One region of the Arthrobacter sp. UCD-GKA genome, then DNA from elsewhere that is predicted to be linked to it. Evidence: predicted binding sites of a transcription regulator. Region 1 holds the regulator's gene; each other region holds the start of a gene.

What was found. The regulator Rex, encoded in region 1, represses fermentation and respiration genes when NADH is low (regulators of the CRP and FNR family bind a similar motif). The targets are predictions, from matches to a motif close to CTTGTGAANNNNTTCACAAG.
Region 2: BLJ79_RS11035 (queuosine precursor transporter) is a predicted target of Rex. The motif match lies at 5,965-5,984, and genes of this name have one in related genera.
Region 3: benA (benzoate 1,2-dioxygenase large subunit) is a predicted target of Rex. The motif match lies at 4,981-5,000, and genes of this name have one in related genera.

What each region holds. Positions count from the first base shown of each region.
Region 1 covers NZ_MOLR01000001.1:179,623-189,298, reverse strand. The annotation lists gene ccsB (c-type cytochrome biogenesis protein CcsB) at 1-505, opposite strand, end outside; gene resB (cytochrome c biogenesis protein ResB) at 514-2,118, opposite strand; gene BLJ79_RS00860 (cytochrome c biogenesis CcdA family protein) at 2,133-2,897, opposite strand; gene BLJ79_RS00855 (TlpA family protein disulfide reductase) at 2,924-3,550, opposite strand; gene BLJ79_RS00850 (histidine phosphatase family protein) at 3,555-4,217, opposite strand; gene BLJ79_RS00845 (polyadenylate binding domain-containing protein) at 4,489-5,262, shown strand; gene BLJ79_RS00840 (redox-sensing transcriptional repressor Rex) at 5,370-6,029, opposite strand; gene BLJ79_RS00835 (glutaredoxin family protein) at 6,222-6,476, opposite strand; gene BLJ79_RS00830 (HAD family hydrolase) at 6,526-7,341, shown strand; gene BLJ79_RS22220 (30S ribosomal protein bS22) at 7,458-7,556, opposite strand; gene BLJ79_RS00825 (helix-turn-helix domain-containing protein) at 7,701-7,913, opposite strand; gene BLJ79_RS00820 (3-deoxy-7-phosphoheptulonate synthase) at 8,116-9,222, opposite strand; gene gdhA (NADP-specific glutamate dehydrogenase) at 9,624-9,676, opposite strand, start outside.
Region 2 covers NZ_MOLR01000005.1:325,932-335,607, forward strand. The annotation lists gene BLJ79_RS11015 (S8 family serine peptidase) at 1-3,021, opposite strand, end outside; gene thiD (bifunctional hydroxymethylpyrimidine kinase/phosphomethylpyrimidine kinase) at 3,519-4,343, opposite strand; gene BLJ79_RS11025 (hypothetical protein) at 4,435-5,091, opposite strand; gene BLJ79_RS11030 (TetR/AcrR family transcriptional regulator) at 5,276-5,923, opposite strand; gene BLJ79_RS11035 (queuosine precursor transporter) at 6,216-6,941, shown strand; gene BLJ79_RS11040 (ABC transporter ATP-binding protein) at 7,105-7,797, shown strand; gene BLJ79_RS11045 (DUF6297 family protein) at 7,805-9,478, shown strand; gene BLJ79_RS11050 (DUF4126 domain-containing protein) at 9,547-9,676, shown strand, end outside.
Region 3 covers NZ_MOLR01000004.1:282,141-291,816, forward strand. The annotation lists gene BLJ79_RS07575 (dipeptide ABC transporter ATP-binding protein) at 1-322, shown strand, start outside; gene BLJ79_RS07580 (cation diffusion facilitator family transporter) at 342-1,475, opposite strand; gene BLJ79_RS22820 (ArsR/SmtB family transcription factor) at 1,472-1,828, opposite strand; gene BLJ79_RS07590 (Chromate resistance protein ChrB) at 1,998-2,555, shown strand; gene BLJ79_RS23320 (DUF1232 domain-containing protein) at 2,563-2,991, shown strand; gene BLJ79_RS23325 (DUF2127 domain-containing protein) at 3,003-3,512, shown strand; gene BLJ79_RS07605 (benzoate/H(+) symporter BenE family transporter) at 3,553-4,854, opposite strand; gene benA (benzoate 1,2-dioxygenase large subunit) at 5,145-6,545, shown strand; gene benB (benzoate 1,2-dioxygenase small subunit) at 6,523-7,068, shown strand; gene benC (benzoate 1,2-dioxygenase electron transfer component BenC) at 7,192-8,745, shown strand; gene BLJ79_RS07625 (1,6-dihydroxycyclohexa-2,4-diene-1-carboxylate dehydrogenase) at 8,742-9,581, shown strand.

The sequences.
Region 1 (9,676 bases):
CACACAGCATCACGGTGACTAGGCCGATGACGAAGGTGCCCATGAAGCGCAGGTCCTTCTTCAACAACACGAGCGAGAACACGAGGGCCACCAAGAAGGAACCGGTGGACAGGAACTCGTACATGTTGCCCCACGGCACGCGGCCGGCAGCAATGCCGCGGGCGACCACGGCAAAGCCCTGCAACAGCACGCCAAGCCATGTCAGGGAGACAGCAATCTTGGCCGCCATGCGCTTGGCGGAGCTGGCCGTGTACGTCATGGAGTCGTTGACCAGCTCGTCTTCCGCGCCACTTGAGGGTGGTGTTCCCACGGCGCCGGCCGCGACGAGGACCTTCTTTTCCGATGCAAGCGTCGCGGCGTCGATTTCCTGGATGAGCTTGCTTGACTTCGCAAGATCCCACGCGAAGGCCACGAAAGCCGATGCATAGACAATTGCGGCAAGCAACATGAACAGGTCGCTGTACTGACCCAAGGCCACGTTGATCGTGGGCATGTTGTTTTCCATTCGGTCTCCTAGACTCCGGCTCGCTCAACGGCGGGCCACTGCTGCTCAAGAAGCTTGCGCAGCTCCTTGGCTTCGGATTCAAGTCCGTGGTCTTCACCGCGGGCCAGCAATCCGTATTCGATTATCCGCTCTTCACGGCCCGATCCGTCAACCGAGGTCTTGACCTTCACCCAGGCACGGCGTCGGGCAGTGAACAGTGAGATGCCCAGGCCCAACAGCGAAAGCGCTGCGAAGATCGCCACCGGGCGCTTGCTCGGGTCGTAGGCGATATCCACGCCGATAAAGCGCTTGAGTCCGTCAAAGGAAATGCTTCCCTTGCCGTCCGGCAGCCTGTAGGTCTGTCCTGCCGACAGCACGATGCCCCCGGCGTCGAGGTTTCGGTTGTTCAGTTCTTTCAGGTTGTCGGTTTCAAGAACATAGACGTTTTGCGGATTGCCGTCGTCCAGTCCCAGGTTTCCGTAGTACGAGTTCAGCTGCAATTGCGGGTTGATGGCATTGGGGTCGCCGGAAATCGCGAACCCCGTCTCGTCAGTCATCGCGGTGGGGAGCAGGAACCCCTGGAAGCCCAGCTGATCCGGCTTGGCGTCGGGAGCCTTGATCACCATCAGCGAGGTGTACATGCCGTCCTGGGGCACCGACACCACCGGTCCACTGAACGCGACGTTTCCAGCACCGTCACGGACGGTGACCACCGGTGCGTAGCCGTTGCCGACCAGGTACATGTCCGCGCCATCGATGCGCAGCGGATGGTTGACGCGGATCGTTTCCTTCTGGGGTTCGGCATCCGGGCTGCGGCGGGTTTCGACCTCGGCGGTGAAGTCGATCGGCTGGCCGAAGTGGGTCGTCGATTCGCGGTCGAAGGTGATGTTGAACTTGTCGAGCTTCACCGAATACGGGTCCAGGGAGTCTTCCTTGAACCAGGTGCCGGGCTTGAACGAATCGTAGGAAACCAGAGAGTTCACGAACGTCTCGCCCTCGACCAGGACGCGTTGCCCGTTGTACCCGAAGGCTCCGCCGATGCCCACCGAGGCCAGGAGCCCCACCAGGGAAATGTGGAACAGCAGGTTGCCGATTTCACGGATGTATCCGCGCTCGGCGCCCGCCGACGGGGTCGGGCCTTCGGTACGAGCTTCTGAACGATAACCGCGCTTCTTCAAGAGGGCGGCGGCCTGCCTGGCGATTTCTGCGTCGCTGAGGCCAGACTCCAACGCGGACTGGATTTCGATGGTGCCGTTTTGCGGCAACCGGTTCAGCCTTGAGGGGGTGCGCGGCGGAGGGGTGCGCAAGGCCTTGGCGTGCTTTTTCACGCGCGGCAGGATGCAGCCGATCAGCGAGATGAACAACAGCATGTAGATCGCCGAGAACCACACCGAGGAGTAAACGTCGAAAAGCTGGAAGCGGTCCAGCCACTCCCCGGCGGTTGGCTTGTTGGTCAGGTAGATGGTCACCTGCTCCGGATTCACCGAGCGCTGGGGAAAGAGCGACCCGGGCACGGCGGCCACTGCCAGCAGCAGCAGCAGGAAAAGCGCTGTTTTCATGCTGGTGAGCTGGGTCCAGGCCCAGCGCAGCATGCCAACGAGTCCAAGGGCCGGGACCGCTACGTCTTTTTTCATGTCATTTTTCGCCATTAGATGGGCAACCTGATCTCATTGGTGAACCAATCCTGCAATTGCGTAACCCAGGTACCCCACAGGCCAGTGGCCATCAGGATTCCCAGAAGAATCAACATGCCGCCGCCGAAGCGCATGATCGCCAACTGGTGTCGACGGAAAAATTGCATGGCTCCCATGCCGCGGCGTATTGCCATGGCGATGAAGAGGAACGGCAGTCCCAATCCCATGCAGTAGAAGAAAGTCAGCAGCGCGCCCTTGCCCGGATTCGGATCCACGCCGGAGCTCATCGCCAACACGGCGGCCAGCGTCGGGCCGATGCACGGTGCCCATCCCAAGCCGAAGGTCAGACCCAGGACCGGCGCTCCCCAGAGGCCCGCCGGCGGCTTGCGGTGTATCTTGGCTTCTCGCTGCATGAAGGAGAACTTCCCCATGAAGACAATGCCCATGAAGATCACCACGAGGCCCAAAAGCTGCGTAACCCACGCACCCTTGTAGATCATCCATCCGGCGATCTGTGAAAAGAGCACGCCGGCGAGCATGAAGATAACCGTGAATCCGAGGATGAACAGGCCGATTCCGGCGACCATCCGTCCACGTTTCTGCTCGGCGAGATCGGCGCCGGAAAGACCGGTGACGTAACCCAGGTAGCCCGGTACAAGTGGCAGCACGCAAGGCGACAGGAAAGAAACGAGGCCCGCCAGGATGGCCACGGGGACAGCGAGAATCAGCGACCCGTCCTGCACGATCTCGGCAAACTGGTTACCTTGGGCCGGCAGCATCAAGGCGCCGGCCAGCACGGGGTTGATCACAACGACTCGGTCAGAGCCGTATTGATCAGGGCCTTGAGCGTCGGCTTTTCGGCGACGCCGAGGATGCGTGCCGAGACCCGGCCACGTTTGTCCAGCACCAGCGTGGTGGGCACGGCCTTGAGCGGAACATATTTGGTCATTGCCAGCTGGATTGCACCCTGGGTGTCTTGGATCGAGGGGTACTTGATCCCGAAGGTGCGCTCGAATGCCTCGGCGGCTTCCTTCTCATCGCGCACGTTGATCCCAATGAATTCGACCTTGCCCTTGAACTCCTTGCTGAGTTCAACCATGTGCGGGGCTTCGATGCGGCACGGGGCACAAGCCGCGTACCAGAAGTTCAGGACGGTGGCCTGGTCGGCCCAGTCGGCAGAGTCGATCTTGGTTCCGTCGTAGGAAACGGCCTGGATCTCCACCGGGGCCGTACGCGAGTCGGGACCGTATTCCTGCACGGAGCCGTCACCGGCGATGTAATTCTTGTTGTTGCCCTCGCGGGCCTGCTTGGCCAGGGGGTCTTCGTCGCCGACGCATGCAGCCAGCGGCAGGACGGCAGCACCAATCAGGGCTGCGCGCAAGAATGTACGTCGGCCCAAGCGCTGTGCTTGGGCCGAGATGGGATCGGTCATGATCTCAAGCTCCAGGGATGTTCGCAGCGTTGGCCAAGAGGTCCACGCTAGGTTCTGCATAACGGACTGCGACCAGACTTTCACCTTCAAAGTCCAGGCTAGTCACGGAGGTGAGAGTGCACTCGCGTTTCCGCGGGTCATGCCACAGGGCTCGGCCCTCGGCAGAGCGGCGCGTGACCCAGATCGGCAGCTGGTGGCTGACCAATATGGCTTCGGCTCCACGGCCGCCAAGTTCAACCGCTCGATCGCGGTGTTCGACAATGGCGGTCATCATTCGTGCCACCTGGTCCCGGTAGGGCTCCCCCCAGGATGGACGAAAAGGGTTAACGACGTAGGACCAGTATTTTGGTTCCTTCAGCCGGTTTTTGATCTGCGAGAGTCCCTCGAAGCGGTTCGCGGCTTCGACGATCCGATCATCGGTCACAATTTCCAGGCCCAGCGCCTTGGAAGTCGGTTCGGCCGTTTCCTGCGCCCGAACGAGCGGGGAGGAGACCAAATGCGTGATGTTGGCTCCCGCATTTCGCTGCGCGGTGAAGTACTCCGCAGCACGATCGGCCATTTCGTGGCCAAGATCGGAAAGGTGGAACTCCGGCAGCCGACCGTAGAGAACCCTGTCCGGGTTATACACTTCGCCATGACGCAGAAGGTGAACGGTAGCAGTCGACATGGGTTAAGTGTCTCAAAACTTTGTTCCGATACCTAAACCGGAAACGTGACTTTGCCCTTGCGCCGACCGGAAAGCACGAGGAATCGGCTCCAATTTCTACAACTTGTACAAGTGTGGCCGTATTCTGCGCTGCAAGTGCCCCGGGCTTTGCCACCCCGTTGGACAAATCGTCCAAACGCTACGAAAAACCATCCTTAGGGAGGGTCAAAATGGAAACCGCACCCTATATCGTGAGGGGTAAGCCGTAGTTTTCCACCAAAAGGAGCAGGTTATGTCTACCCCTGAAAATGATCCCCAGAACCCGAAGCCGCCGTCCGGCGAACCGAACCCGCCGCAGTACGGGCAGCGCACGCCGCAGGATCCAACCGCCGCCGGGCAGCCGCCCTACGGCCAGTCGCCTCAGCATGGCGTCCAGCAGCCCAACCCCTATGGGCAGAACCCCAACCCGTACGGCCAGCAGCCGCCCGCCAACAATCCTTACGGCCAGCAGCCGCCCCAGGCGCCGTCGCCCTACGGCCAACAGCCATACCCTGGCGGCTTCCCGGTGCCTCCGCAGGGCAACTTTGCGGCACCCCAGATGCCAACGCACCGCCCCAAGGAACTGGACACGTCGTTCTGGGCCATCCTGGCAGCCGGTGTGGTCTTTGCCATCGCCGTGGTCACCTCGGTCTTTAGCCTGAACTCGGCAACGCTGAGCAGCGAACTCGGCGCCATGCCGGGCATGACGGAGCAGCTTGAGGCTTCCGGTCTGACCCTGGACGACGTCGTGGGGATGCTTCCGGCGATCCAGTCGACCGCGGTTGTCTTTGCCTTGATCTTCCTGGGCGTCTACGTGTTGATTGCGTTCATGGTCCGCAGGGGAAGCAACGTGGCACGCATCTTCGCCACGATCCTTGCAGCGCTCTCGCTCTTGAGCCTCGGAAGCGGAATACTGATCCTGCTCTCGGTCGTGCTCGGCGTCGTTGGCGTTGTCTTCGCCTGGTTGCGTCCGGCCAGCCAGTACATTGCCGCCCGCCGTGCGGCACGGGCAGCGGGTTACCGCTAAAAACCGCCCTTCATTGTGAATGGTCCGCGGGAACCAGCCGGTTGCGGCTGGTCCCCGCGGACCATTTTTGTTGGCACCGGTGCCTTTCGGCGTCCGGCCGGTGGAGTCTAGGAACCCAGGTTCTGTGCGTGGTAGGCCAGGATCTGGAGTTCGGTGGCCAGATCGACCTTGCGGAGGTTGACGCCGGACGGCACCTGCAGGACCACCGGGGCAAAACTCAGGATGCTGCGCACGCCACGGCCCACCAGCTTGTCGCACAGGTCTTGGGCGGCCGCTCCCGGAACGGAGAGCACCGCGATGTTGGCATCGGTGGCTTCAAGGATTTGGTCCAGGTCGGCAATGTCTTGGACCTGCAGGTCCCCCACCTCGGTGCCTATGACCTCGGGTGAGGAATCCAGCAGCGCGACGATTTCAAATCCTCGGCTTCTGAACCCGCCATATCCCGATAGCGCCCGGCCCAGGTTGCCGGCGCCGATAATGGCAACACGCCAATGCTGCATCAGGCCCATGGCCTTGGAAATGTGTTCGGTCAATTCGGTCACCACGTAGCCCACTCCGCGGGTCCCGTATGACCCCAGCAGGGACAAATCCTTGCGGAGGATGGCGGGGTTGACCCCCGCCTCTGCGGCCAGCACGCCCGAGGAAGTGCGTTCCGCACCGCGGGCCTGCATCGCGTTCAGCGCCCGCAGGTACTGCGTCAATCGAGCCAGGGTCGCTTCCGGAAGGATCCGGCCCAGCGATCCGGTATGCGGCCGCCCCTGTTCCATGCCGGGCTCGAGGTCCTCAGCGATCCGGTAGCCTGCAGCGGAAGCGTCCACGTCGCTGCCTGCGGGGTGGTGCTCAATGGGCATGGGTTCTGACTCGATTCCTTGGATGACTTCATAACGTACCAACCGGTTCTTCCGGGCCGCCGCACTGCCACCGGGTTTCACCCGGGCGGCCTGCCGCTGGCCGCGACGCTATCCTGCCAGCAAGGACTCAAGTCGCTGGGCATCGATCACCCAGAAGTCCCGCACCCGTCCGTCCACCAACAGCACCGGAACTTCCTCCGAATGCTGGGCCAGGAGTTCCGGGTCCTCGTCGATGTCAACGCTCTGCCACGTGTATCCCAGCCTGCTGGTGACCTCATCGAGGGTCTTTGTCGCGGCAAGGCACAAATGGCATCCTGAACGAACCAACAACTTGATCTCTCGCGGGGTCTGCACACTGCTCATGATCCAACGCTACAGCTCCGGTGAAAAAAGATTGCAATACACTGGGCGGATGCCCTCCAACCCTTTTCCCGTGTCCCACCTTGGGCAGGAGCCGGTGCTCTCCAGCACCTCGGCCGCCTTTTTTGATGTCGACAACACCATGATGCGTGGCGCATCGCTGTATGCGGTTGCCCGGAAAATGTATCAACACCGGGCTTTTACCTTGCGCGAGGTAGCGTGGTTTGCCCTTCACCAGCTGCGGTTCGTGACCCGGGGAGAAAACCTCGGTGATATCCACGCCATCCGCGACCGCGCGCTTTTGCTGGCTTCCGGGTTCTCCGTGGCAGACATGGTTGCGCTCGGGGATGAAATTTATGACGAGTTCATTGAGTCGAAAATCTGGCCCGGCACCCGGGCCATCGCCGACCAGCATATGCACGCCGGGCGCCAGGTCTGGCTTGTCACCGCCACGCCGCTGGAGGTTGCCACAATCATGGCCCGGCGGCTGGGTCTCAGCGGCGCGCTTGGAACCAGCGTGGAACATGTCGAGGGCGTCTACACCGGCCGCCTGGTCGGCGAGATCCTGCACGGGGCAGCGAAGGCCAACGCGGTCCAGAACCTAGCCCGGGAAGAGGGCCTGGATCTTGCAGAATGCTGGGGGTACAGCGACTCCCACAACGACATCCCCCTGCTCGAGGTGGTCGGCCACCCTGTGGCGATCAATCCGGACGGCAGGCTTCGCCGCCACGCCAAGGAGCGAAACTGGCCCGTCTACGATTTCCGGACCGGGCGCAAGGCCGCGACCTTTGGGCTGAAGGCTGCCGGGGTCTCGGGCGCGCTCTGGGGCTTGTGGCGCAGCGTTGGAGCACTTCGCCGCCGCCCCTGAGCGATCATCCGCCGCGTCCGTGGCGACTTCCGTGGCATGCAAAAAGGTGCGCTTCCCGTTCAAGGGGAAACGCACCTTTTCACATGCTCGATTCCGGGCAAGCCCGGAGCCGGCATTTACTTCTTATTACGACGCTGGTGGCGGGTCTTACGAAGCAATTTACGGTGCTTCTTCTTGGCCATACGCTTGCGGCGCTTCTTAATAACAGAGCCCATAATGGTTCCTCACAAACTGATTCGATTGCCGACTACTACTTCTTCGGCACCAAAGCACCAGAATAGCCAACGGGACGTTAAACGTTCCTTAACAGATTACCTGCTTCCAGAGCGGATTCTGACCACTCGTGAAAACCGTCGGCGCTAGCCGGTGCTGGAGTTCCGCCCGAACCCGGCCGCCCGCAGGTATTCCTGCACCGCATTCTCGGGTACCCGGTAGGAACGACCGAATCGAACGGCCGGCAATTCACCGGCGTGAACGAGGCGGTAAACGGTCATCTTTGACACGCGCATCACCTCGGCAACCTCGGCCACCGTCATGAAACGCGCGTTGGCAAAGTTTTGCGATTCGACCATTCCCTGATTCTCCTGACAATATTCACATAGCAGTCATGCATTGGCGCCAACTAGGGAGTGTTCCTTGCACACGCCAACACCCCAAGATACCCTATGTTCTTATGTCACACTTTAGTGGCTCGCGGGGCCAATGTGAACTGGGCAACGTCTAACAATGCGTAGGCCATAGTCCCGTCGTGGGTCGAACGAGCGTGCGCAACCCCTAGCGTGCCGCACGCACCGCAGCGGCCAAGGTCTCGAGCAGTTCCGCGCTGGTGTCCCAACCCATGCAAGCATCGGTGACGGACTGGCCGTAGGTCAGCCCCGAGAGCACGTTGGCTCCCTCCGCAACGGTGTCCGGATCGTGCTTCTGGGAGCCGGGGACCAGGAAGCTTTCGGCCATGATGCCGGCAATCTTCTGGTCACCCGCGGCGATCCGGGCGGCCAGTTCCGCAATGACCTCGCCCTGGCGCACGTGGGACTTTCCCGAGTTCGCGTGGGATGCATCGACGATCATCCGCGGATTCATGCCGGCGCTTGACATGGCCGCCGAGGCCTTGGACACCGGTTCAGGAGCGAAGTTGGGACCGTCCGCGCCGCCACGCAGGATCAGGTGGGCGTCCTGGTTTCCCGCGGTCCGCACGATGGCGGTGCGTCCCTCGTCACTGATTCCCATGAACGACTGCGGCGCACCGGCGGCCTGGCAGGCGTCGATCGCGACCTGCACCGATCCGTCGGTGCCGTTCTTGAAGCCCACGGGCATCGACAGACCCGAAACCAGTTGGCGGTGGGTCTGGCTTTCGGTGGTGCGGGCACCGATGGCTCCCCAGCTGATCACGTCGGCGAGGTACTGGGCACTGAGCGGTTCCAGGAATTCGGTGGCCAGCGGCAGCCCCAGGTTGCTGGCTGCCAGCATGAACTCGCGCGCGGCACGCAGTCCGGCGGCCATGTCGTGGCTGCCATCCAGGTGGGGGTCGTTGACCAGGCCCTTCCAGCCCACGGTGGTCCGCGGCTTTTCGAAGTAGCTGCGCATCACCACCAGCAGCTCCCCCTCGTGCTCCTTGGCCGCTGCGGCGAGCCTGGTGGCGTATTCAAGCCCCGCAACCGGGTCGTGGATGGAGCAGGGGCCGATGATGACCAGCAGGCGCTCATCGAGCCCGGAGAGCACGGCGCGGACTTCCTGCCGGGCCCGCATGATCCGGTATCCCTGGGCGTCGCCCACGGGAAGTTCGGCGAGCATCTCGGCGGGGGTGGGAAGTTCGGTGATGCCCAACACGCGTTCATTGGTGTTGGCGCGTTGCTGCGTCTCGGTGGCGGCTGCGATGCTCATGGCTGGGGGCCTTTCGGTTTCTGCCCCGCGCGTCTTCGCGGGGCCCATTGGTTTCAATGCGGCCCCCGCTGACACGTCTCCGTAATCCTCCAGGGCCGCTATCTTGGAAATAGCGAAGGGCCGGCAAGCAATAGCTTGCGGCCCTTGTCGGCTCTGAAGGTGGGTATGCGAAATTATCGCGTCTTAGGCCCCTCCAGAGCCGACACAAAATACGCATACCAACGATTAGTCATGATGGAAATGTACCCCCGGCCCGTCGAAATCGGCAAACCCGGCACCGAGACCCGCTGAAACAAAACGTCTCAAACACGCAAAGGCGGGGGTCGGCAAGCAGAACCCCTTGGGTTCATGCTTGCCGGCCCCCGCCTTGGTGTCGCGTGCGACGGCTGCTGCGGTGCTTGCTAGATCAAGCCCTGGGCCAGCATGGCGTCGGCGACCTTGACGAAGCCTGCGA
Region 2 (9,676 bases), on a different contig from region 1:
GATCGGTGCACTGGAACCGCTCAGGCCCAGCGCCGCGAGCGACACCGGGAGGGATGCCACGTTGGTGTCGAAGGTGTTGGTGTCGACATCGCCGCCCAGCCCGTTGAGGAACTGCAGGTCGACCTGCGAACCGGTGCGCAGATCGAAGGTCGCGGCCAGGTCGGCATCCAACTCGTCGAAGTAGCTGTTGAAGGTGACGAAGTCCGCCGCGCCGTCGCCGTTGGTGTCGATTTCGACGTCGATCTCCGTGGCTCCGGCCAGGTGGGCCCAATTGCCCCAGGTGCTCACACCGAAGTTCAGCAGACCGTCGGCCGCGCCCGTGGTGGGGGCGGTGGAGGAGGCACCGACGTGCTGCAGGTCCATGGAGCGTGCGCCCGGGATCGCGTCGGCGCTGCCGGGCAGCTTGCCCGAGGAGGCCCCGAGCTCGAACGCGGAGAGCAGCGATACCACCTGGGTGTCGGCGGAACCGGCCCGGATGTCGTCGCCGGCCAGGTCGACGGTGCCGGAGGTGGCGCCGGCGTCGAGCTTGATCTTCTTGGCGCCCATGTCGGCAACCAGCTTCGGTGCCGCCTGGACCGGGACGCGCAGCGTCGGTGCGGTGGAGCTGGAAAGCTCCACGCGGCCGGAGACATCGGCGACCCAGGCGCGCGGCAGGCCAAGCTGTGTGCGGTCCATGGTCGGATCGATGGTCTTGGCGTACTTGCGTGCATCCACGTCAAGGGTGACCTTGACCTGGGTGCTTGCCCCGGCCGCGAGCGTCACGGTCTTCTTGTCCAGGGAGTAGCCCGCACCCGGGATCTGCGTGGCTGGCAGGTACTTCACCTTGTAGGTCTGGGTCTTGTCGGACTTGTTGACCACGGTGATGGACTTGGCGGCCTTGTACTTGGTCTTGTCGACCTCGATGACGCCGAAGGTCACGGAGACCAGCTCCGGGTCCGCGGTGGCGAAGGCGTAGGCGGGGGAATTAATCGCCGCATCGGCAATGACGCGCCCGGAACCCACGCGGTTTGGCCCGTAGGCCTCGCCGTTGGCGGCCAGGATGTCCACCGTGGCGGTGTTCATCATCAGGGACTTGACCTGCAATGCGGTGTATTTTCCGCTGCCTGCCACCAGTGCGGCAATGCCCGCGGTGTGCGGGGTTGCCATGGAGGTGCCGGACATGACGGCCGGGCCGTTGCCCGTGCCCACGCCCACCGAACCGATGAGCGTGCCCGGTGCGGCCACGTCCGGCTTGACGATGCCCTCCGAGCCATGCACACCGCGCGAGGACGAGGAGTTCAGGGTGTCCCCGATTCCCGACTCGACCGAGGCGGTGCCGACCAGCTTCGGATCCAGGGTGACGTTCAGCGTGCCGTCTTGGGCCGCGGGGCGCAACTGGTCCGAGAAGGCCTTGGTGAACTGGGCGCCGGGGATCGTGGCGTTGCCGGCGATGCCGGCCTCGAAGACCGCCACCTCGGAGTCCAGGATGACACCGGTGGCTCCGGCGGCTTCGGCGTTGTTGAAGCGCGTGCCAGAGCCGCAGGGGAACTGGAGGTTCTCGCTCCACTGCAGCCAGACCCACTTGCCGGCCAGCGAGCCGGGCTCAAACGGGGCGCAACCGAAGGCGTTGGCTGCCGGTGCCATGACGACATCCCCGGTCAGCGTGGCCGGGTCGGCGGTGGTGTAGTTGAAGTTGGCCGAGTACTGGCCTGCCGCGGTTCCCGCGACGTCGGCCGGTGCGTTGACCTTGATGCCGTCGAGGGTGACCTTGGTGCCCACGGAGTTGGCCACGGTCAAGGAGGAGCGGGCGTTGCCCGGCGAGCCGCCGACGTCGGTGACGTCCCCGGCGTTGCCGGAGGCGACCACCGAGAGGATTCCCAGGCCGGTGAGGGTGTTGACGATGTCGTTCTCGGGGTCTTCGACCGGCGAGTGGTCCGAGCCCAGGGACATGTTCACGATCTGGGCGCGGTCGGAGAAGTCGCCGTCGTTGTTCGGGTCCAGGACGTAGTCCAGTGCCTGTCCGACCACGGAGGAGGAACCCTCGCAGCCAAAGACGCGGATGCCGACCAGCGATGCCTCCGGGGCGGAGCCCGGGCCGATGAGCATGGAGCCCACCTCGTCTGCGGTCAGCTTGGTGTAGTCGCCGGTGAAGGTGGTGCCGTCGGCCTTCACTCCGTATCCGGCAGCGGTGCCCGAGACGTGGGAGCCGTGTCCGGCCGAGGCGCAGTCAAGCGGGTTCGAGTCCGGCTTGGGAACCGGCTGGTAGCTCGGCGCGCTGGGGTCCGCGTTGTAGTCGTCGCCCACCAGGTCCCAGCCGCCGATGAACTTCTCGGGGTCGTACAGCCCCGAGGTCTTGGACGGCAGGTCCTTGGAGGCCTGTGCGGTTGCGTAGGCCTCGAGGGTGCCCGGGCCGCCGAAGCCGGCGTGCGTGTAGTCGATGCCGGTGTCCAGCACGGCGATGGTGATGCCCTCGCCGGTCTCCTGCAGGGTGTTCCAGGCCTGGAGGGCGCGGGTGTCGATGTCCGAGCCCTTGTTGTCGGGGGTCTTGGGGACGATCGCGGTGATTTTCTTGACGTCGGGGCGCGAGGCCAGGGCGCGCAAGGCGTCGGCGTCTCCGCGCAGGGCCACGCCCGGCAGGGAGTTGGTGGTCGTGTAGATGACCTCGGCCTTGGCGGCCTTGGCGGCGGACTTGCCCTGGGCCTTGATGCCGTCGCGGATCTTCTTGACCTTGTCGGGGTTCTTGACCGACTTGCCGCGTGGCGACTTGGCGCTGTCCGGCTGGGTCGCTTCGAAGGCGCCTTCTCCATCGAACTGGACGAAAACGGAGACATCGCCCTGGGCCGCGGCCAGCGGGCCGGAGACCTTCAGGTTTTTCAGCGACTTGGGGACGGTTCCGCCGAGGGACGGCGAATCGGCACCCGGTGCCGGGTCGATCGTCGGCGGTGCCGCAAGGGATGGGACGGACATGGTGACGGCCAGGGCGAGCCCCGAAGCCGACGCCAAGATCGTCCGCGCAAGTCTGTGACGACGCGGGTTGGACATGGTTCTCCTTGAATCCGGTGGGAGTGACTGGGAGTGATGAGGACGGATTCCCGCGAGCGGATTGATGGGCACCGTCCCACGCCACATCCTATGTGAGGCGCGGCACATATCAAGGGGTTGTTTGAGATTCCTTGGAAAATGTCGCGGGGAATTGGCCGGATCCGGGGAGGGGGGATCCGGACCCGGGAAACCGTTTTGGTTCAGTGCCCGCAGACGCTGGAGGGAAGACCAGGACCCGGGCCCGGCAAAGTGTCGGAGGTCGCCGATAGCCTTTGGGCAGTCGGTGGGCCTCTTGGGGAGGAACCACCGCCCGCACCGCGGGCGCGGGACGGACGGGGAAGCGACGGCTGGCATCGGGCAAGGACGCCGCTGCCGCGAACCTGTTTGTCCGCGCGCCGACGAGGCGGCGGCGTTTCTGGGGGGAAACGCAAAAACGCTGGTCCCATGCGTGCATGGGACCAGCGTTCTGCCTGGAAGGTCTTCGGGTTGCGGCGGCCTTACCGTGTTCCGCCTTGCCACAGGGCGTCGAACGGGGCGGCGGATGCCACGCGGTTCTTGATGCCCTCGGTGACAAAGATCTTGGCATTGCGTGCAGCCTGCAGCGGGCTCTCGCCCTTGGCCAGCTCGGCGGTGATGGCGGCGGCCAGCGAGCAACCGGCACCCGACACGGCAACTTCCCCGACCTTCGGGGCCGAGAGGATCTCAAGGGTTTCGCCGTCGTAGAACACGTCCACGGCCTCGGAGCCGGCCAGGCGGACCCCGCCCTTGGCCAGCACGGCCGCGCCGGAAAGTGCGTGGATCTTCCTTGCGGCCTCGGCCAGGTCCTCGACGTTGTTGATGCTCATCCCGGACAGCGACTCGGCCTCGAAGTGGTTGGGGGTGACGAAGGTGGCCAGCGGCAGCAGGTTCGCCTTCAGTGCTTCGTCGGTGTCCAGGGCGTGGCCCGGTTCCTGGCCCTTGCAGATCAATACCGGGTCCAGGACGACGTTGTCCCATGCCTGGTTCTTCAGCGCGGCGGCAACGGTGTTGATGGTGGCCGGGGAGCCCATCATGCCGAGCTTGACGGTCTTCAGGTCCGCTGCATAGCAGGTCTGGACAGCTTCGAGCTGGTCGGCGATGACCTGCGGCTCAACCGGGACGAAACGGTGGTTCCAGTTGTCGTTCGGGTCGAAGGAAACGATGCAGGTCAGGGCAACGATGCCGTAGGTGCCCAGTTCCTGGAAGGTCTTCAGGTCGGCCTGGGCGCCGGCTCCGCCGGTTGCTTCGGAACCGGCGATGGTCAAGGTGATGGCGGGACGGGTCCCGGTGGTGGCAGAAGTCATGCATCCATTTTAGGGTGGTTTTCCTGCCCGCCGTTTCCACCCGGGCGGGCGCTGCCACTCCTCGGTGCCGGTCGGGGCACCGCAACCCGGATCAGGCCCGGGTGAAGGTGGTCAGTTGGGTTGCGTTGGACCAGCCGGCGGCGCGTTCGGCGCGCAATCCGGTGGCTGTGTCGGCGCTGGTGACCATGAACAGCACCGACAGCCCCTGGCGTGCCGCAGCCGCGGCCAGGTTGGCCAGGATCGCGGCGCGGAACTGCTCGGTGTTCGAGGTTGCGGTGATGCTCGGGTCGCCGAGCAGTGCGAAGTCCTCGCCAAAGCGGATCCGGCCGCGGCCTGCGGTCGAGTCGAAATCGGCGATTTCAACCACGTCGTATTCGGCCATCGGGGCTTCGAACAGCGTGGCCGTTTCCGGCAGCGAGACCACTTGTTCCACATCGTTGGCCAGCGCGGCAAGCAGCACGCGCCGGTCGCTGAGGCTCCAGCCCCGGCCAACGAGCTCACGGCCGGCGGACTCGTCCGGGGTGCCCAGGAACGTGAGCCTTGTTTGGCCTTGGTGGGATGAACCATCGGCGTCGCCCAGCAGGGAGGCAAGGCCGCCGGGGCCAGGCCAGGCGCAGGTGATCTCGTAGTTGCTCCCGTCTTCGGCGACGCTGTGCAGCCGGCCGGAATCTTCACAGGTCACGGTGCGGTCCCGCAGCAGGGCAAAGGCGTGGACCCAGCGCGGAAGGCTTGAAGGTTCGAATGGCATCTGGCGGCTCCTGTTCCAAGGACGGTCAATGAAGAACCTCTTCGGGGGCGCAAATGCATGACTGATCACCGGTGACGGTGTGCCTTCGCGTCCCTTTGACGGTTCATTACCGACTCTACGCCTGCGGCGGCCGATTCCAAGTTGGGCGACAGCGCGATGCGCGGGATCCGGGGACCTGCCCGGCTCAGGACGCGGTGCGAACCAGTGAAAGCACGTCGTCGAGAATGCTGCGGACCACCGGCATGCGGGAGAGCACGACGAGACGGGCCGTCACGGGGGCGACATTCTTGATGAGCCGGTGGCTGCGAGCGGCCCCGGGGGAGGAGTCGTAGGCCCAGAAGAGGAAGATCCCGCGCTGTATCAGCCACAGCAGTTCCGGCAGGTCGTTGCGGATGGCCAGCGGGGGTAGCGGCCTGCTGGCTGCCACGACCTGGCGCCACAGCCCGAATTCGAGGGCGCGGTGGATGTCGCCGAGCTCGGTGTGGGCGCCGGCAAATGCGGTGCGGATAAATGCAGGTCCGAACTCGTGGAACGGCGCCATGATTTCCAGCGCCTGGTCAAGGGCAATGCGCAGGTTGGTCTCGAGGTTGTTTCCCGGCACCAGCAGCGGCCAGGTGGCGGTCCGGTGTCTTTCGAGCAGGTTGCGGAAAAGCTCGTGGACGATGGCGTCCTTGGACTCGAAATAGTAGTAGGCGTTGCCCAGCGAAAGCCCGGATTCCGCGGCAATCGCGCGCATCGTTGTCCCGGAGAAGCCCTTCGTGGCGAAAAGTTCCAGTGCCGTGTCCAGCAGCAGCTGGCGGGTCTGGGAACTCTTGGCGGTTGGTGTCCTCATGGCACTTGCCTCCATTGTTGGCCTGGTCTCCATGATAACCAATTTTGAACATGTTCAAAAATTGATAATTCCAAGCAGAAAGCGGCGGTACGGCCATTGCCGCGGAGAGAAGCGGGCTTTGCGAGGGGGAAACCGCAAAGTGGTTGGGAAGCCGTCGTGGGATACTTGAACCTCAAGTGCTAATACAGCGAGCGGTCCCACCCGCCTCGACCGCCCCGTCCCGTTTGCGCGGAGCCGGAATCGAGGCCCCCGGGACCGGCTTGGCGAACCACTTCTTCGATTGGGAACCACCATGGGCGAAAAAACCGCCTCCATTTCATCACGTTCACAGGCCTCGCGCGCCGTTTTTGCGTCCGCAGGAAGCCCCTACTTCTCCACCGTGCTCGCACTGATGGCCGTCGTGGTCATCCTCTCCAACATCGGTGCCGCCAAGGGCGTCACCTTCGGTTCCATCGTCACCGACGGCGGATTCTTCCTCTTCCCGCTGGCCTACATCATCGGCGACGTCATTTCCGAGGTCTACGGATTCAAGGTCGCCCGCCGGGCCATCATCACCACCTTCGCGCTGGCGGCCTTCTCCACTGCCTGCTTCTGGATCATGATCCACCTGCCCGCGGCCGAATGGTACGACGGGCAGGAAGCCCTCGAACGCACCCTGGGTCCGGTCTGGCTCATCGTCCTGGCCTCGCTGCTCGGCTTCCTGGTCGGACAGACCCTGAACTCCTGGGTGCTGGTGAAGATGAAGGAACGCTTCGGCGAACGCGGCCTGGTGGGCCGCCTGATGGGCTCTACCGGGGTGGGCGAATTCGCCGACACCCTGATCTTCTGTTCCATCGCCGCCACGGTCATCGGCATCACCGACATGCCCACGTTCATCAATTACGTGCTGGTCGGCTTCGTCTACAAGACGGCCGTGGAATTCCTCTTCGTGCCGGTGACCACGCTGGTCATCCGCTGGTTCAAGCGCCGCGAACCCAGCTACGCCTTCGGGCCGCAGGCTGAGGGCACCGCCGCATAGGGGGCAGCCGCGAAACATTCCGTGGGCGGTGGCCGGCTTCGTCTGCACTTGGCGAAGCCGGCCACCGCCTTCTTGTTCCCGCACCCAGTCCATCCGCACGAGGGTGCGATGTCATCCGCAATGCTGAGGTGCGCCGGCGGTGCCGGTTGGTAGCGTCAAAACCATGGACACCATGAACCGCGAACTGCTCAGGGCCACGGGACTTGTCGCCGGCTACGGCGGTCAGGACGTGTGCGGGCCGCTGGACCTGTTGCTGGAACCTGGCCAGGCGCTGGGGATCGTTGGCTTCAACGCCGCCGGCAAATCCACGCTGCTGCGCACCCTTGTCGGCTACCAGGAACCCGTGGCGGGGGAATCAGTGATCCTTGGATCCTTCACCGACGACTCGAGCTTCATCTACCGCAAGGCCGTATCCGTCGTCTTCGACGAGGACGCCTTCTTCCCCTCGCTGAGCGTCGAGGAACACCTCCAGCTCATCGCCGGCGGGCACGGGATGCCCGAACCGCAGGCTGCCGTCGAGCATGAGCTGGCCTTCTTCGAGCTGGAAGCGGCCCGCACGGAATATCCGCACCGGCTTTCCTCCGGGCAGCGCCGCCGCCTGCTGCTGGCCGCCGCCCTGCTGCGCCCCTGCAGCCTGCTGGTCCTCGACGAACCCGAACAGCGGCTCGACCCGGTGATGCGGGTGGCCCTGGCCGCCCGCCTGCGTTCACTGGCCACCGCGGGAACCGCCCTGCTGGTCGTCACCCACGACCCGGTCTTCCTCGCGACCGTTGCGGACTCCGTGCTGCTGGTTTCCGGCGGGCAGGTCATCCCGGCCAGCGTCGCCCAGGGGGCTGCGGCCATTGCGCACGGTTGATCCGAGCATGCCGTTGGACAACGAGCCGGTCGACTTTGATCCGTGGGCGCGAAACCGCGTGGTCGAGAAACGCGCCAAGCGAGAGGACTTCTGGGAACGCATGGGCGATGCCTACATCGCCCTGTTGGCCGCCGCCATCGTCTTTGGCTATGCGGCCGGGCTTGCTCTGGCCTTCTTCGACAACCTCCGGGGCGGTCCCGGGTCGGGCATCGTGCGCGCCGGTGTCGGCGTGGTTCCCGGCTCCTCGGCGGCCTCCGCCCTGGTGATGCTCGGAATGCTCGGGGCCCTGCTGCTGATTTCCAAGCTTGGCCCGACGGCGGTGGACCGGGCCCAGGGATTCTGGTGGCTAAGCCTTCCGGTGGCACGCACCGGCTTCCTGGCACGCTTGCTGGGCCAACGCCTGGTGAGCACCTTCTTGTATGGGGCCTTCCTGTGGCTGCCCATCGGCTACGGAACCGTGCTCGGCGGATTGGCCCGGGGGTCGTTCGCCGGGGTGCTGTTGGGTGCCGCGGCCCTGGGACTGTTGTTCGTGGGGCTTTCGCTGCTGGCGGCATGGTTCCAGACCCGCCAGGCGGCTGGGCGCTTCCGCGCCGCCCTGGATGCCGCGGCCATCGCGGTGTTGCTGGCGTACCTGTTCGACGTGCTGCTGCGCATCACCGGTCGGGGCAGCCTCGAGCCACTGTGGGTGTGGCTGCCGTCCTCCCTGCCGTTGCTGGCCCAGGCCGGGGCCTGGTGGGTTCCGGCGGTGCTGGCGGTGCTCTGCGCGGGAGGGTTTGCCGCCCTGGCGGGTCAATTGCAACGTATTCCCGGCAGGGAATTGATTTCGAGCGGGGCCGCGAGCGAGCACGCGGGAGCGGCACTGGCGTTGCTGGATGACAAGGCACTGGGCAGCGCGCTGGATGTCGCGGGCGCCCGGGAAGGCAAGCGTGCCCGGGCCAGGCGGGAACGGGTCCGGGCCCGCGGTTCGGATTCCTTCGCGCGCATGCTTCCGGCCCGCTGGGTCCGCGGCCCCCATGCGGCGCTGGTGCGTGCCGAGCTGCTGGTGCTGCTGCGCACGCCCAAGACCTGGCGCGGGATGCTGGCCGGCTGGTACGTCCCGGCCGCCGGGGTCTTCGCCGTGCCCGGCGGTCAACCTCTGGTCCTGGCCGTCTTGGTGCTCGTCGGCTCGGTGCTGGCCGCACGGGCGGCATCCAAGGCGGCCGCGCAGGCAGCGGACGTGCCGTCGCTGGATGCGATCATCCCGCTGGGCCGTGTGGGTGTGCGGCAAACCCACGCGTTGGTGGCGGCGCTGCTGCTGGTTCCGTGGGGCGTGTGCCTGGCCGGATTCCTGGGGTGGGCCGTGGGAATCGACGCGGCACAGATCCCGGTGCTGCTCGGCCTGGGTGCACTGGCCGGTGCGGGGCTTGCCGCGGGTGCAGTGCGCATGGCGTTTCGGCCGGCAATCGACTGGGGGTCGGTGATGCTCATGGCTGCCATGGGCAAGGCCGCCGGCCCCATGGTCCTGCATTTCACCTACGGGTACGAGGTGATGGCCGTGTCGGTCGTCGCGCTGGTTGCAGGCCTGCTGCTGGCGCCGATCCCGCCGGTGGTGTTGCTGCTTGGCGCGGTGGTGGCCGCCGTGGCCTGGGGCGTGGGCACCTCGACCTCGATCGGGTCCAACGTCCACCGTTCGCAGCGGTAGCAGGTGTTCCGCGCGCGGCACCGCCACCAATGCGGTGATTGCACCGCCGCGGCACTTACGCTGAAGCCATGGAACTACTCACGGCCGCCGGGCTGAGTTCGGCCGCGGGCCTGAACGCCTATATCCCCCTGCTGGTGCTGGGGCTGCTGAACCGCTTCACCTCGTGGGTGGCGCTGCCCGAGGGCTGGGGCTGGCTGT
Region 3 (9,676 bases), on a different contig from region 1:
ACGCCAGCGCCTGGCCATTGCCCGGGCCTTGGCCCCGAACCCGCGGGTGCTGATCTGCGACGAGCCGGTCTCCGCGCTGGATGTCTCCATCCAGGCGCAGGTGCTGGATTTGCTCGATGACCTGCAGCGGCGGCTCGGCCTGTCCTACCTGTTCATCTCCCACGACCTGTCGGTGATCCGGCACATGAGCGATGAGGTGCTGGTGATGCAGGGCGGGAGGATCGTGGAATCCGGGCCCACCGAAGCGGTGTTCACCGCCCCGGCCCACCCCTACACGCGGACCCTGCTCGTGGCCTTCCCGGGCGTGGTTTCGGGGCGCTGAGCCGGGTCCGGGGCGGAGATCAGTTCCCCGGTTCCCGCACCAGCTCGGACTCGGCGTCCTCCCCCACCGCATCCAGGCGCCGCGTCCCGGTCTGGACCAACACGTCATCGAGCTTGGGCAGCGCCCGGGCAACGGCCGCCTTGGCCTCCTCCACCGTGGCCTCGACCTCGGAGAGGGCCGCGTCCCGGACCACGACCACGGCGGTGCAGTGCAGCCGGTGCCCGACCCAGCGCAACTGGATCCGCGGCGTTTGAACGATCCCGGGAACCGAGGCGAAGGCCTCCTCGGCCCGGGCCAGCAGGTCCGGCTCGATGCCGTCCATGAGCCGGCGCCCGATGCTGCGGATGGTGCCCACCAGCAGGACGATGATGGCCGCGGAAATGAGCAGGCCCACGATGGGGTCGGCCAGCGGGAAGCCCAGCATCGCGCCGCCGGCGCCCAGCACGACTGCCAGGGAGGTGAATCCGTCGGTGCGGGCGTGCACCCCGTCGGCAACCAGCGCGGCGGAGCCGATCCTCCGCCCGATCTTGATCCGGTACATCGCCACGGCCTCGTTGCCGATGAATCCCACGACGCCTGCGGCCAGCACCCAGCCCAGGTGCGCCAGGGGTTGCGGGTGCAGCAGACGGTCGATCGACTGCCAGGCCGCCAGGACCGCGGACAGGGCCACCACGACCACGATGAACAACCCGGCCAGGTCCTCGGCCCGCCCGTAGCCGAAGGTGTAGCTCCGGTTGGCCGCCCGGCGCCCAAGGATGAAGGCGATCCACAGGGGCACGGCCGTGAGCGCATCGGAGAGGTTGTGGATGGTGTCGGCCAGCAGGGCCACCGATCCGCTGAAACCCACCACGATGAATTGCAGGACGGTGGTTGCCAGCAGGATGGCCAGGCTGACCTTCAGTGCCCGGATCCCTTGGATGTTGGATTCCAGGGCGTCGTCGATGGAATCGGCGGCGTCGTGGGTGTGCGGAACGAAGAGCTCGAACAGCCATCCGGTGAAGCCGGAGCGGTGCTTGTGGCCGTGGGCGCCATGGTCATGGGCGTGGTCATGGCCGGCATGGTTGTGCTCGTGCTCATGCGGGTGGTCGTGGTGCCCTCCGGGCCCGTGATCGTGGACGTGGTTCCCCGGCGCCTGTCCGCTCGCCGCGTTCACTGTTGCCCCCGGGAATGGTGGGCGGGGGTGCCTCCCAGGGCGTGTTCGGCCTGGTGGATGGCGTCGACGACCAGTTGGCGCGCGTGCTCGTTTTCCAGGCGGTAAAGCACCTTGGTCCCGTCCTGCCTCGTCGAGACCATGCGTGCCAGGCGCATCTTGGCCAGATGCTGGGAGACCGAGGCTGGCGTCTTGCCCAGCAACTCGGCCAGGGCACCGACCGCCATCTCCCCGGACCTCAAGGCCAGGATGATCCGCACCCGGGTGGCGTCCGCGAGCATGCTGAACACCTCCACCGCCAGTTCGACGTACTGGCTGTCGGCGTCCAGGGCGCATGCTTCGCTATCTGCATTCATACGCAGATAGTTGCATATACTGGTTGGGGATGGCAAGCATTGGCCCCTGCACGGTCAGGACCGGCGTGGCCAACCGAGCTGCGCACTGCCCCGGGAGCCAAGTATTCTTGTATAACTTGTTACATTCTTTGATGTAACCATCTATCCTTGCACCATGACATGGTTGGTATTGATCGTTCGTTTGACCGGGGCCTCGTCGCGGCACCGCGTCGCCGTGTGGCGCGAACTGCGCCGCATCGGCGCAGCCCCCGTCTCCCAGGGGGTGTGGACCGTGCCCGACACCCCGCATTTCCAAGGCTCCCTCGCCAAGGTCCAGGACCTGGCGGCCAAGGGCGCGGGCGATGTCATCGTGCTTTCCACGGCGACCGCCGGCGCACCCGGGCAGGAAGCGGTCGCCTCCGCCTTCCGAACCCTGCGGCTCGAGGAGTGGAAGGAGTTCTCCGCCGACTGCGGCAAGTTCGAGGCCGAGATCGCCAAGGAGGTCCGCATCGAAAAGTTCACCCTGGCCGAGCTGGAGGAAGAAGAGCAGAGCCTGGAACGCCTGCGGCGGTGGCACCGCGATCTGAAGAGCCGCGACGTGCTGGAACTGGCCGAGGCCGGCGCGGCCGAAGAACACCTGAAGATCTGCGTCGCACGCCTCGAGGAGTATGCCGACATGGTCTATGCCCGGCTGCACAACGATGGTTCCCCGGACGAACAGGGAACCACGGATTCCGGGCGGGGCTGAGTCCCGCATGCCGTGGCTTGAGCCCCTGTTGGTCATCGGCGGCAGCGTGCTCCTGGCCTATGCGGTGGCACTGGCGTCCTTGTGGCTTTACGCGCGCAAGAACCCCGGGGCCGTCGCCCTGGGCGACGCCCTGAAATTGTTGCCCGACCTGCTCCGCTTCCTGGGCAGGCTCGTGTCGGACCGGGAATTGCCGCTGCGTCCGCGCCTGGCCCTGCTTTTCCTGCTCGCCTACCTCGCTTCCCCGATCGATCTGGTGCCGGACTTCATCCCGGTGATCGGATACGCCGACGACGTCCTGGTCGTGGCCCTGGTGCTGCGCCTGGTGGTTCGGGCCTCCGGGAGGCAGTCGCTGGAGAGGAACTGGACCGGGTCGTCGGCTGGCTTGCTGCTGGTCGAAAAGCTCTCGGGATTGGCCCCGGCGGCCCCTGCCGACTAGGAGAAGCGCCCGTGAAAAAGCTCGACTGGTGGGGACGCCTGTTTTGGATCGGCGTCGTTGGCAAGGGCCTTGACGGACTGGCGGAAGTCATCGGCGGCCTGCTGCTGCTATTCGCCAGCCCCGGGACGTTGAACCACCTGGTGGTGCTGCTGACGCGCGAGGAGCTCTCCGAGGATCCCACGGACTTCATCGCCACGCACCTGCTCCACGTGGCCGGCGGGCTGACCGACCAGGGGATCGCCTTCGCCGCCGTCTACCTGCTGATCCACGGCGCGGTGAAGATCGTGCTGGTCACCGCGCTGCTGCGCAAGCAGTTCTGGGCCTACCCCTGGATGATTGCCATGTTGCTGGCCTTCATCGCCTACCAGGGGTACGAACTAGTTGTGGCGCCCACCGGCGGACTGTGGGCGCTGACCATCTTCGACGCCGCGGTCACGGTGCTGACCTGGCACGAATACCGCCGCCACAAGCGTCGGCACGAATTGGTCTCCGACCCGGCGCACCGCGTGGAGCCCGGCTGAACCGGCCCGGATACGCTCCCGGAACCGGTGCCCCGGCGGCTCAGCCCCGGGATTCGGTGGCCGGGACCTGCTGCTCCCGAATTGGGCCCACGGGGCTTTTCCGGCCGCGCGGATTCCGCAGGGCCGTCAGCACCAGATACACGGCCGCACCTGCCAACACGCCCCAGAACGGTGCCACGACGCCGAAGGGGGAAATGCCCGAGGCCGTGACGATCAGGGTGACCACGGCGGCCTCGATGGCCGCCGGCCCATGCCGCCCGGCATCAAGCATGTCCAGCATCGACCCCTGCAACGCGCCCAGCAATGCCACCCCGGCCATGGCGGTGATCAGCTCGCCCGGCACCGCGTCAAAGAGGTCCAGGATCGTGGCGCTGAACAACCCGAAGCCAATGAAGAACAGTCCACCGGCAACCCCTGCGACATAGCGCTTGGCCGGGTCCTCGTGGGCCTCGCGCCCGCAGCAGATTCCCGCGGTGATGGCCGCGAGGTTGATGGCGTGCGACCCGAACGGCGCAAAGAGCACGCTGGCCACGCAGGTGCCGGCCAGCAGCAGCCGGTCGTTGGGCTCATAGCCGCTGGTGCGCATCATGACCAGTCCAGGGCCGTTCTGTCCGGCCATCGTCACGATCAGCAACGGGATGGAAATGCCCATGATGGCCTGGATGGAAAAGGTGGGAACCGTGAACAGCGGGCTGGTCAGCGCCAGCGACAGCTCCGGGGCCTGGGCCTGGCCGGCCGCCACCGACAGCAGCACGCCAACAACCAGGGCACCTGGCACCGCGTACTTCGGGAACAGTCGCCGCCCGGCAAAATATGCCACCACCAATCCACCGGCGACCAGCGGCGAGGCAAGCACCGCCTGGGTCACGTTCAGGACGAACGGCAGCAGCACCCCGGCCAGGACGGCCGCAAGGATCGGCCGCGGAACCACGGCCAGCAATTTCCCGAACAGCCCGCTCAAACTGAGCACCAGGCCCAGCAACCCGGCCACCAGGTAGGCCCCGACGGCCTCGGAGAATTCGTAGTCCCCCAGCACCGTCAGCAGCAGCGCCGCGCCAGGAACGGACCAGGCCACCACGACGGGCTGGCGCGTAAACAGGCTCAGCACCAGGCCCACGATGCCGCTGCCCACCGATACCGCCCAGACCCAGGACGTGGTCTGCGCCGATTCGAGGCCCGCCCGCTCGGCGGCCTGGATGATGACCAGCATCGGGCCGGCATAGGAGACCGCCACGGCGATGAGGCCTGCACAGATCGCGCTGATCGAGACATCTCCCCAGAACCCCGGGCGGCGGGCCTTTCGCCCGGTGGCTGCGGTTTCCTCGCGATGGCTGTCGGGCACGGGGCGGGCCGCCTTTCGGGTGGGGAATGCCCGGGCCCGTCGCCGGCGGCATGGCCGCGGTAAGGGCCCATGGCGCTTGGCCACCAACGCTACGGTGCCGGTGAACACCAGACAAATACCCAGAATAGTGTGATTGATATCTCAATCCACTCAATGAACCCTACCCTTGGTCAAGCCTAGGCATATGCCCAGTGTGAGTTCGCGCACGTACTGGCATGGTGTAGATCATGGTTTCGCCACCCCAGCGGTGGACCCGGGCGCCAGCGCCCCTATGAAGGATGGAGCACACCATGACTGAAACTCTCAATGCAGTCTCGACCTTGCTCGACGACGCACTCGTCGACAGCCCGGAGACCGGCGTCTTCCGCGCCAACCGGAACATCTTCACCGACGAAGAGGTCTTCGAACTGGAGATGAAGCACATCTGGGAGGGCAACTGGATCTACCTGGCCCACGAATCCCAGATCCCGAACATCGGCGACTACTTCACCACCAACATCGGCCGCCAGCCGATCGTGATCTCGCGCAACAAGGAAGGCGTGCTCAACGCCCTCATCAACGCGTGCAGCCACCGTGGTGCGATGCTCTGCCGCCGCAAGACCGACAACCGCACCACGTTCACCTGCCCCTTCCACGGCTGGACCTTCAACAACTCCGGCAAGCTGCTCAAGGTCAAGGACTCCCGCGGCGCCGGCTACCCGGAGGGCTTCAACAAGGACGGCTCGCACGACCTGACCAAGGTCGCCCGCTTCGAGTCCTACCGCGGCTTCCTCTTCGGCTCGCTGAACGCGGACGTCAAGCCGCTGACCGAGCACCTCGGCGAATCCACCAAGATCATCGACATGATCGTGGACCAGTCCCCCGAGGGACTTGAGGTCCTGCGCGGCTCCTCCACCTACACCTACGACGGCAACTGGAAGCTGCAGGCGGAAAACGGTGCCGACGGCTACCACGTCTCGGCCACCCACTGGAACTACGCCGCCACCCAGGCCCGCCGCGCGGCCGGCGAATCCTCCAACGACACCAAGACCATGGATGCCGGTGGCTGGGACAAGCAGGAGGGCGGCTACTACTCCTTCGACAACGGCCACCTGCTGTTGTGGACCGAATGGCTGGACCCGGCCAACCGCCCGTTGGCCGAGAAGCGCGACGAACTGGTCGCCGCCCACGGCGAGGCCAAGGCCGACTGGATGATCGGTGTTTCCCGCAACCTCTGCCTGTACCCGAACGTGTACCTGATGGACCAGTTCTCCTCGCAGATCCGCGTCTTCCGCCCGGTGGCCGTCGACAAGACCGAGGTCACCATCTACTGCATCGCCCCGGTCGGCGAATCCGACGAGGCCCGCGCCAACCGCATCCGCCAGTACGAGGACTTCTTCAATGCCTCGGGCATGGCCACGCCGGACGACCTGGAGGAATTCCGTTCCTGCCAGAAGACCTACATGGCCACCGCCGCCAAGTGGAACGACCTTTCCCGCGGCCAGGCGCACCAGATCACCGGTCCCGACGAGAACGCCAAGAAGATCGGCCTGGAGCCGATTTCCTCCGGCGCCCGCACCGAGGACGAGGGCCTGTACCCGATCCAGCACGGCTACTGGTTGACCACCATGCGCGAGGCCGTCGCCGCCGAGGCGGCAAACACCACCAACGGAACCACCGAAAAGGGGCATGACATTGACTGCAACCACTGACGCCATCGTCACCGAGGTACAGACCAGCTCCGGGCCCCTCGCGCTGGAGGACATCAAGCAGTTCCTCTACCGCGAGGCCCGCTTCCTGGACGACCGCGACTTCGACCGCTGGATCGACTGCTACCACCCCGAGGCCACCTTCTGGATGCCCGCCTGGGCCGACGACGACAAGCTCACCGAGGACCCGCAGCGCGAGATTTCGCTGATCTACTACGGAAACCGCGGCGGCCTGGAAGACCGCGTCTTCCGCATCAAGACCGACCGCTCCAGCGCCACCTCGCTGCCGGAGCCGCGCACCGGGCACAACATCTCCAATGTCGAGATCGTGTCCGTCGACGGCGACAAGGTTGATATCCGGTTCAACTGGTTCACCCTGTACTACCGCTACCAGAACGTCGACACCTACTTCGGCACCTCCTTCTACACCATCGACTACTCCGGCACCCAGCCGGTGATCATGGCCAAGAAGGTCGTCCTGAAGAACGACTACATCCACCACGTGGTCGACATCTACCACATCTAGTCCCGTCCCGGGCCCCTCCCAGGCCCTTCGAGACCGGCGTGCGGGGGCGTTGATTCGCCCCCGCACCACCACCTTGCACCTCTTGCCGCACCACCCTGCACTATTTTGAAAAGAGCTCCCCTCATGACCTATCAGGTTGCCCTCGCCTTCGAGGACGGAATTACCCGGTTCATCAAGGTCGGACCCCGCGAAACCGTCGCCGATGCCTCCTACAAGGCACGGATCAACATCCCGCTCGACTGCCGCGACGGCGCGTGCGGCACCTGCAAGGCCTTCTGCGAATCCGGCACCTTCGACGCCGGCGACTACATCGAGGAAGCGCTGACCGACGACGAGGCCGAGAAGGGCTTCTGCCTGCCCTGCCAGATGGTCCCCGAGTCCGACCTGGTGCTGCAGATTCCCACCACCTCGGACGTCGCCAAGACCGCCGCGACCACGTACTCCTCGACGCTGACCGAGATCCGCCGCCTCTCCGAGACCACCTACGCGTTCAGCCTCGAGATCGAGAACCGCGACGAGCTCTCGTTCCTGCCCGGCCAGTACGTGAACATCGAGGTTCCCGGCTCCGGGGGCCAGACCCGCTCGTACTCCTTCAGCTCCGGCCCGGAGGTCTCCACCCTCTCCTTCCTGATCCGCATCACCGACGGCGGACTGATGTCCACCTACATGCGCGACGTCGCAGCCGTCGGGGACAAGCTGAACTTCACCGGCCCGATGGGCAGCTTCTTCCTGCGCGATCCCAAGCGCACCTCGCTGCTGCTGGCCGGCGGCACCGGACTGGCCCCGCTGCTGGCCATCCTGGAAAAGCTCTCGGGCATGGACACCCCCCACCCGACCCACCTGATCTACGGCGTCAACACCGACACCGACCTGGTCGAGCTTGACGTGCTCGAGGACTACAAGGCACGCATCGACGGCTTCACCTTCGACACCGTCGTCGGCGACCCGGCCAGCAGCTCGGAAAAGAAGGGCTACGTCACCAACCACTTCGAGCCGCACCACCTGGTCGAGGGCGACGTCGACATCTACCTCTGCGGTCCACCGCCGATGGTCGAGGGCGTGCGCCGCCACCTGGAGGCCGAGGGCATCAAGCCGCAGAACTTCTACTTCGAGAAGTTCGCACTGGCCGTCACCCCCGATGCCGCCGCACCGGCACCCGAAGCGGCAGCTGCTCCGGCGGAGGCTCCCGCCTCCGAGGCCCCGGCAGCCCTGCCCGCCTACGAAATCGGCGAAGAGCACGCAACCTTTCAGGCGCAATTCGACGCGCGCATGGCTCTGGAACTGGCCATCGTTGAACTGACCATGGGCAAGCTGACGCCCGAGCAGCTTGTCGAGTTCAAGGTGCTGGCCGAACTGGCCGGCAAGACCCTGGACGGCGAGAAGTTCGTCAGCTCCGAGGAATTCACCATCACCAACGAGGCCTTCCACCAGTTCCTGTTCAGCTGCGTCGGCAACGAACACCTGTTGCAGGCGTACAACCGCCTGGAGGTCCCCGCGACCATGGCCAAGGTGCTGCGCAAGGAGCACTGGATCGACGGCGCGGTCGACGCCGACCACCTGCAAATCGTCGCCGCCTTCGAAAACCAGGACCTGGCCGCCGCCCGCACGGCCATCATCGCCCACAACGAGCACGCCAAGGCCACCATGGCCGCGGCGTCGCGCACCCCGGGCAAATGAGCGCCGACAACACGGCGGCACACCAGGCCGCCACGACCTCCCTGCCCGAGTCCTTCCACGCCGGACGCTTTGACTCCAAGGTCGTGCTGATCACCGGGGCGGCCCAGGGCATCGGCTGGGCCGTGGCCCGGCGGATCGCCGCCGAGGGCGGGGAACTGGTCCTGGTGGACCGGTCCCCGCTGGTCCACGACGTTGCCGAGGGCCTGCGGGCCCACGGCGTGCACGCCCTGAGCGTGACCGCCGACCTGGAGGTCTTCGAGGGCGCGATGTCCGCGGTCACCGCCGCGGTCGGCGAATACGGCCGGATCGACGTGCTCATCAACAACGTCGGCGGGACCATCTGGGCCAAGCCGTACGAGCACTACACCCCGGAGGAGATCAGCAAGGAAATCCAGCGTTCGCTCTTCCCCACCCTGTGGATGTGCCGCGCCGCGTTCCCGGAAATGATCAAGGCCGGGTCCGGCACCATCGTGAACGTTTCCTCGGTGGCCACTCGAGGCGTCAACCGCGTCCCGTATGCCGGGGCCAAGGGCGGGGTCAAGGCCATCACCTCGGCCCTGGCCATGGAGGGGGCTGCCCACGGGATCCGTGTGGTGGCCACCGCGCCGGGCGGCACGCAGGCCCCCGAGCGCCTGGTCAAGCGAGGCCCCTCACCCGAGGGCGAGCAGGAGCAGGCCTGGTACCAGCAGATCGTTGACCAGACCGTCGATTCGACCCTGTTGAAGCGCTACGGAACCCTTGAGGAGCAGGCCGGTCCCATCGCGTTCCTGGCCTCCGACGAGGCTTCCTACATCACCGGCAGCACCCTGGCGGTGGCCGGCGGGGACCTGGGCTAGGCCCCGTCCCCGCCCCCCATCCGGGTCGCAGGCGGCGGTCTTGCCGCCGCCTGCGACCGGTATCCACCAGCACCAAGTTTCCACCCCAGCAATTC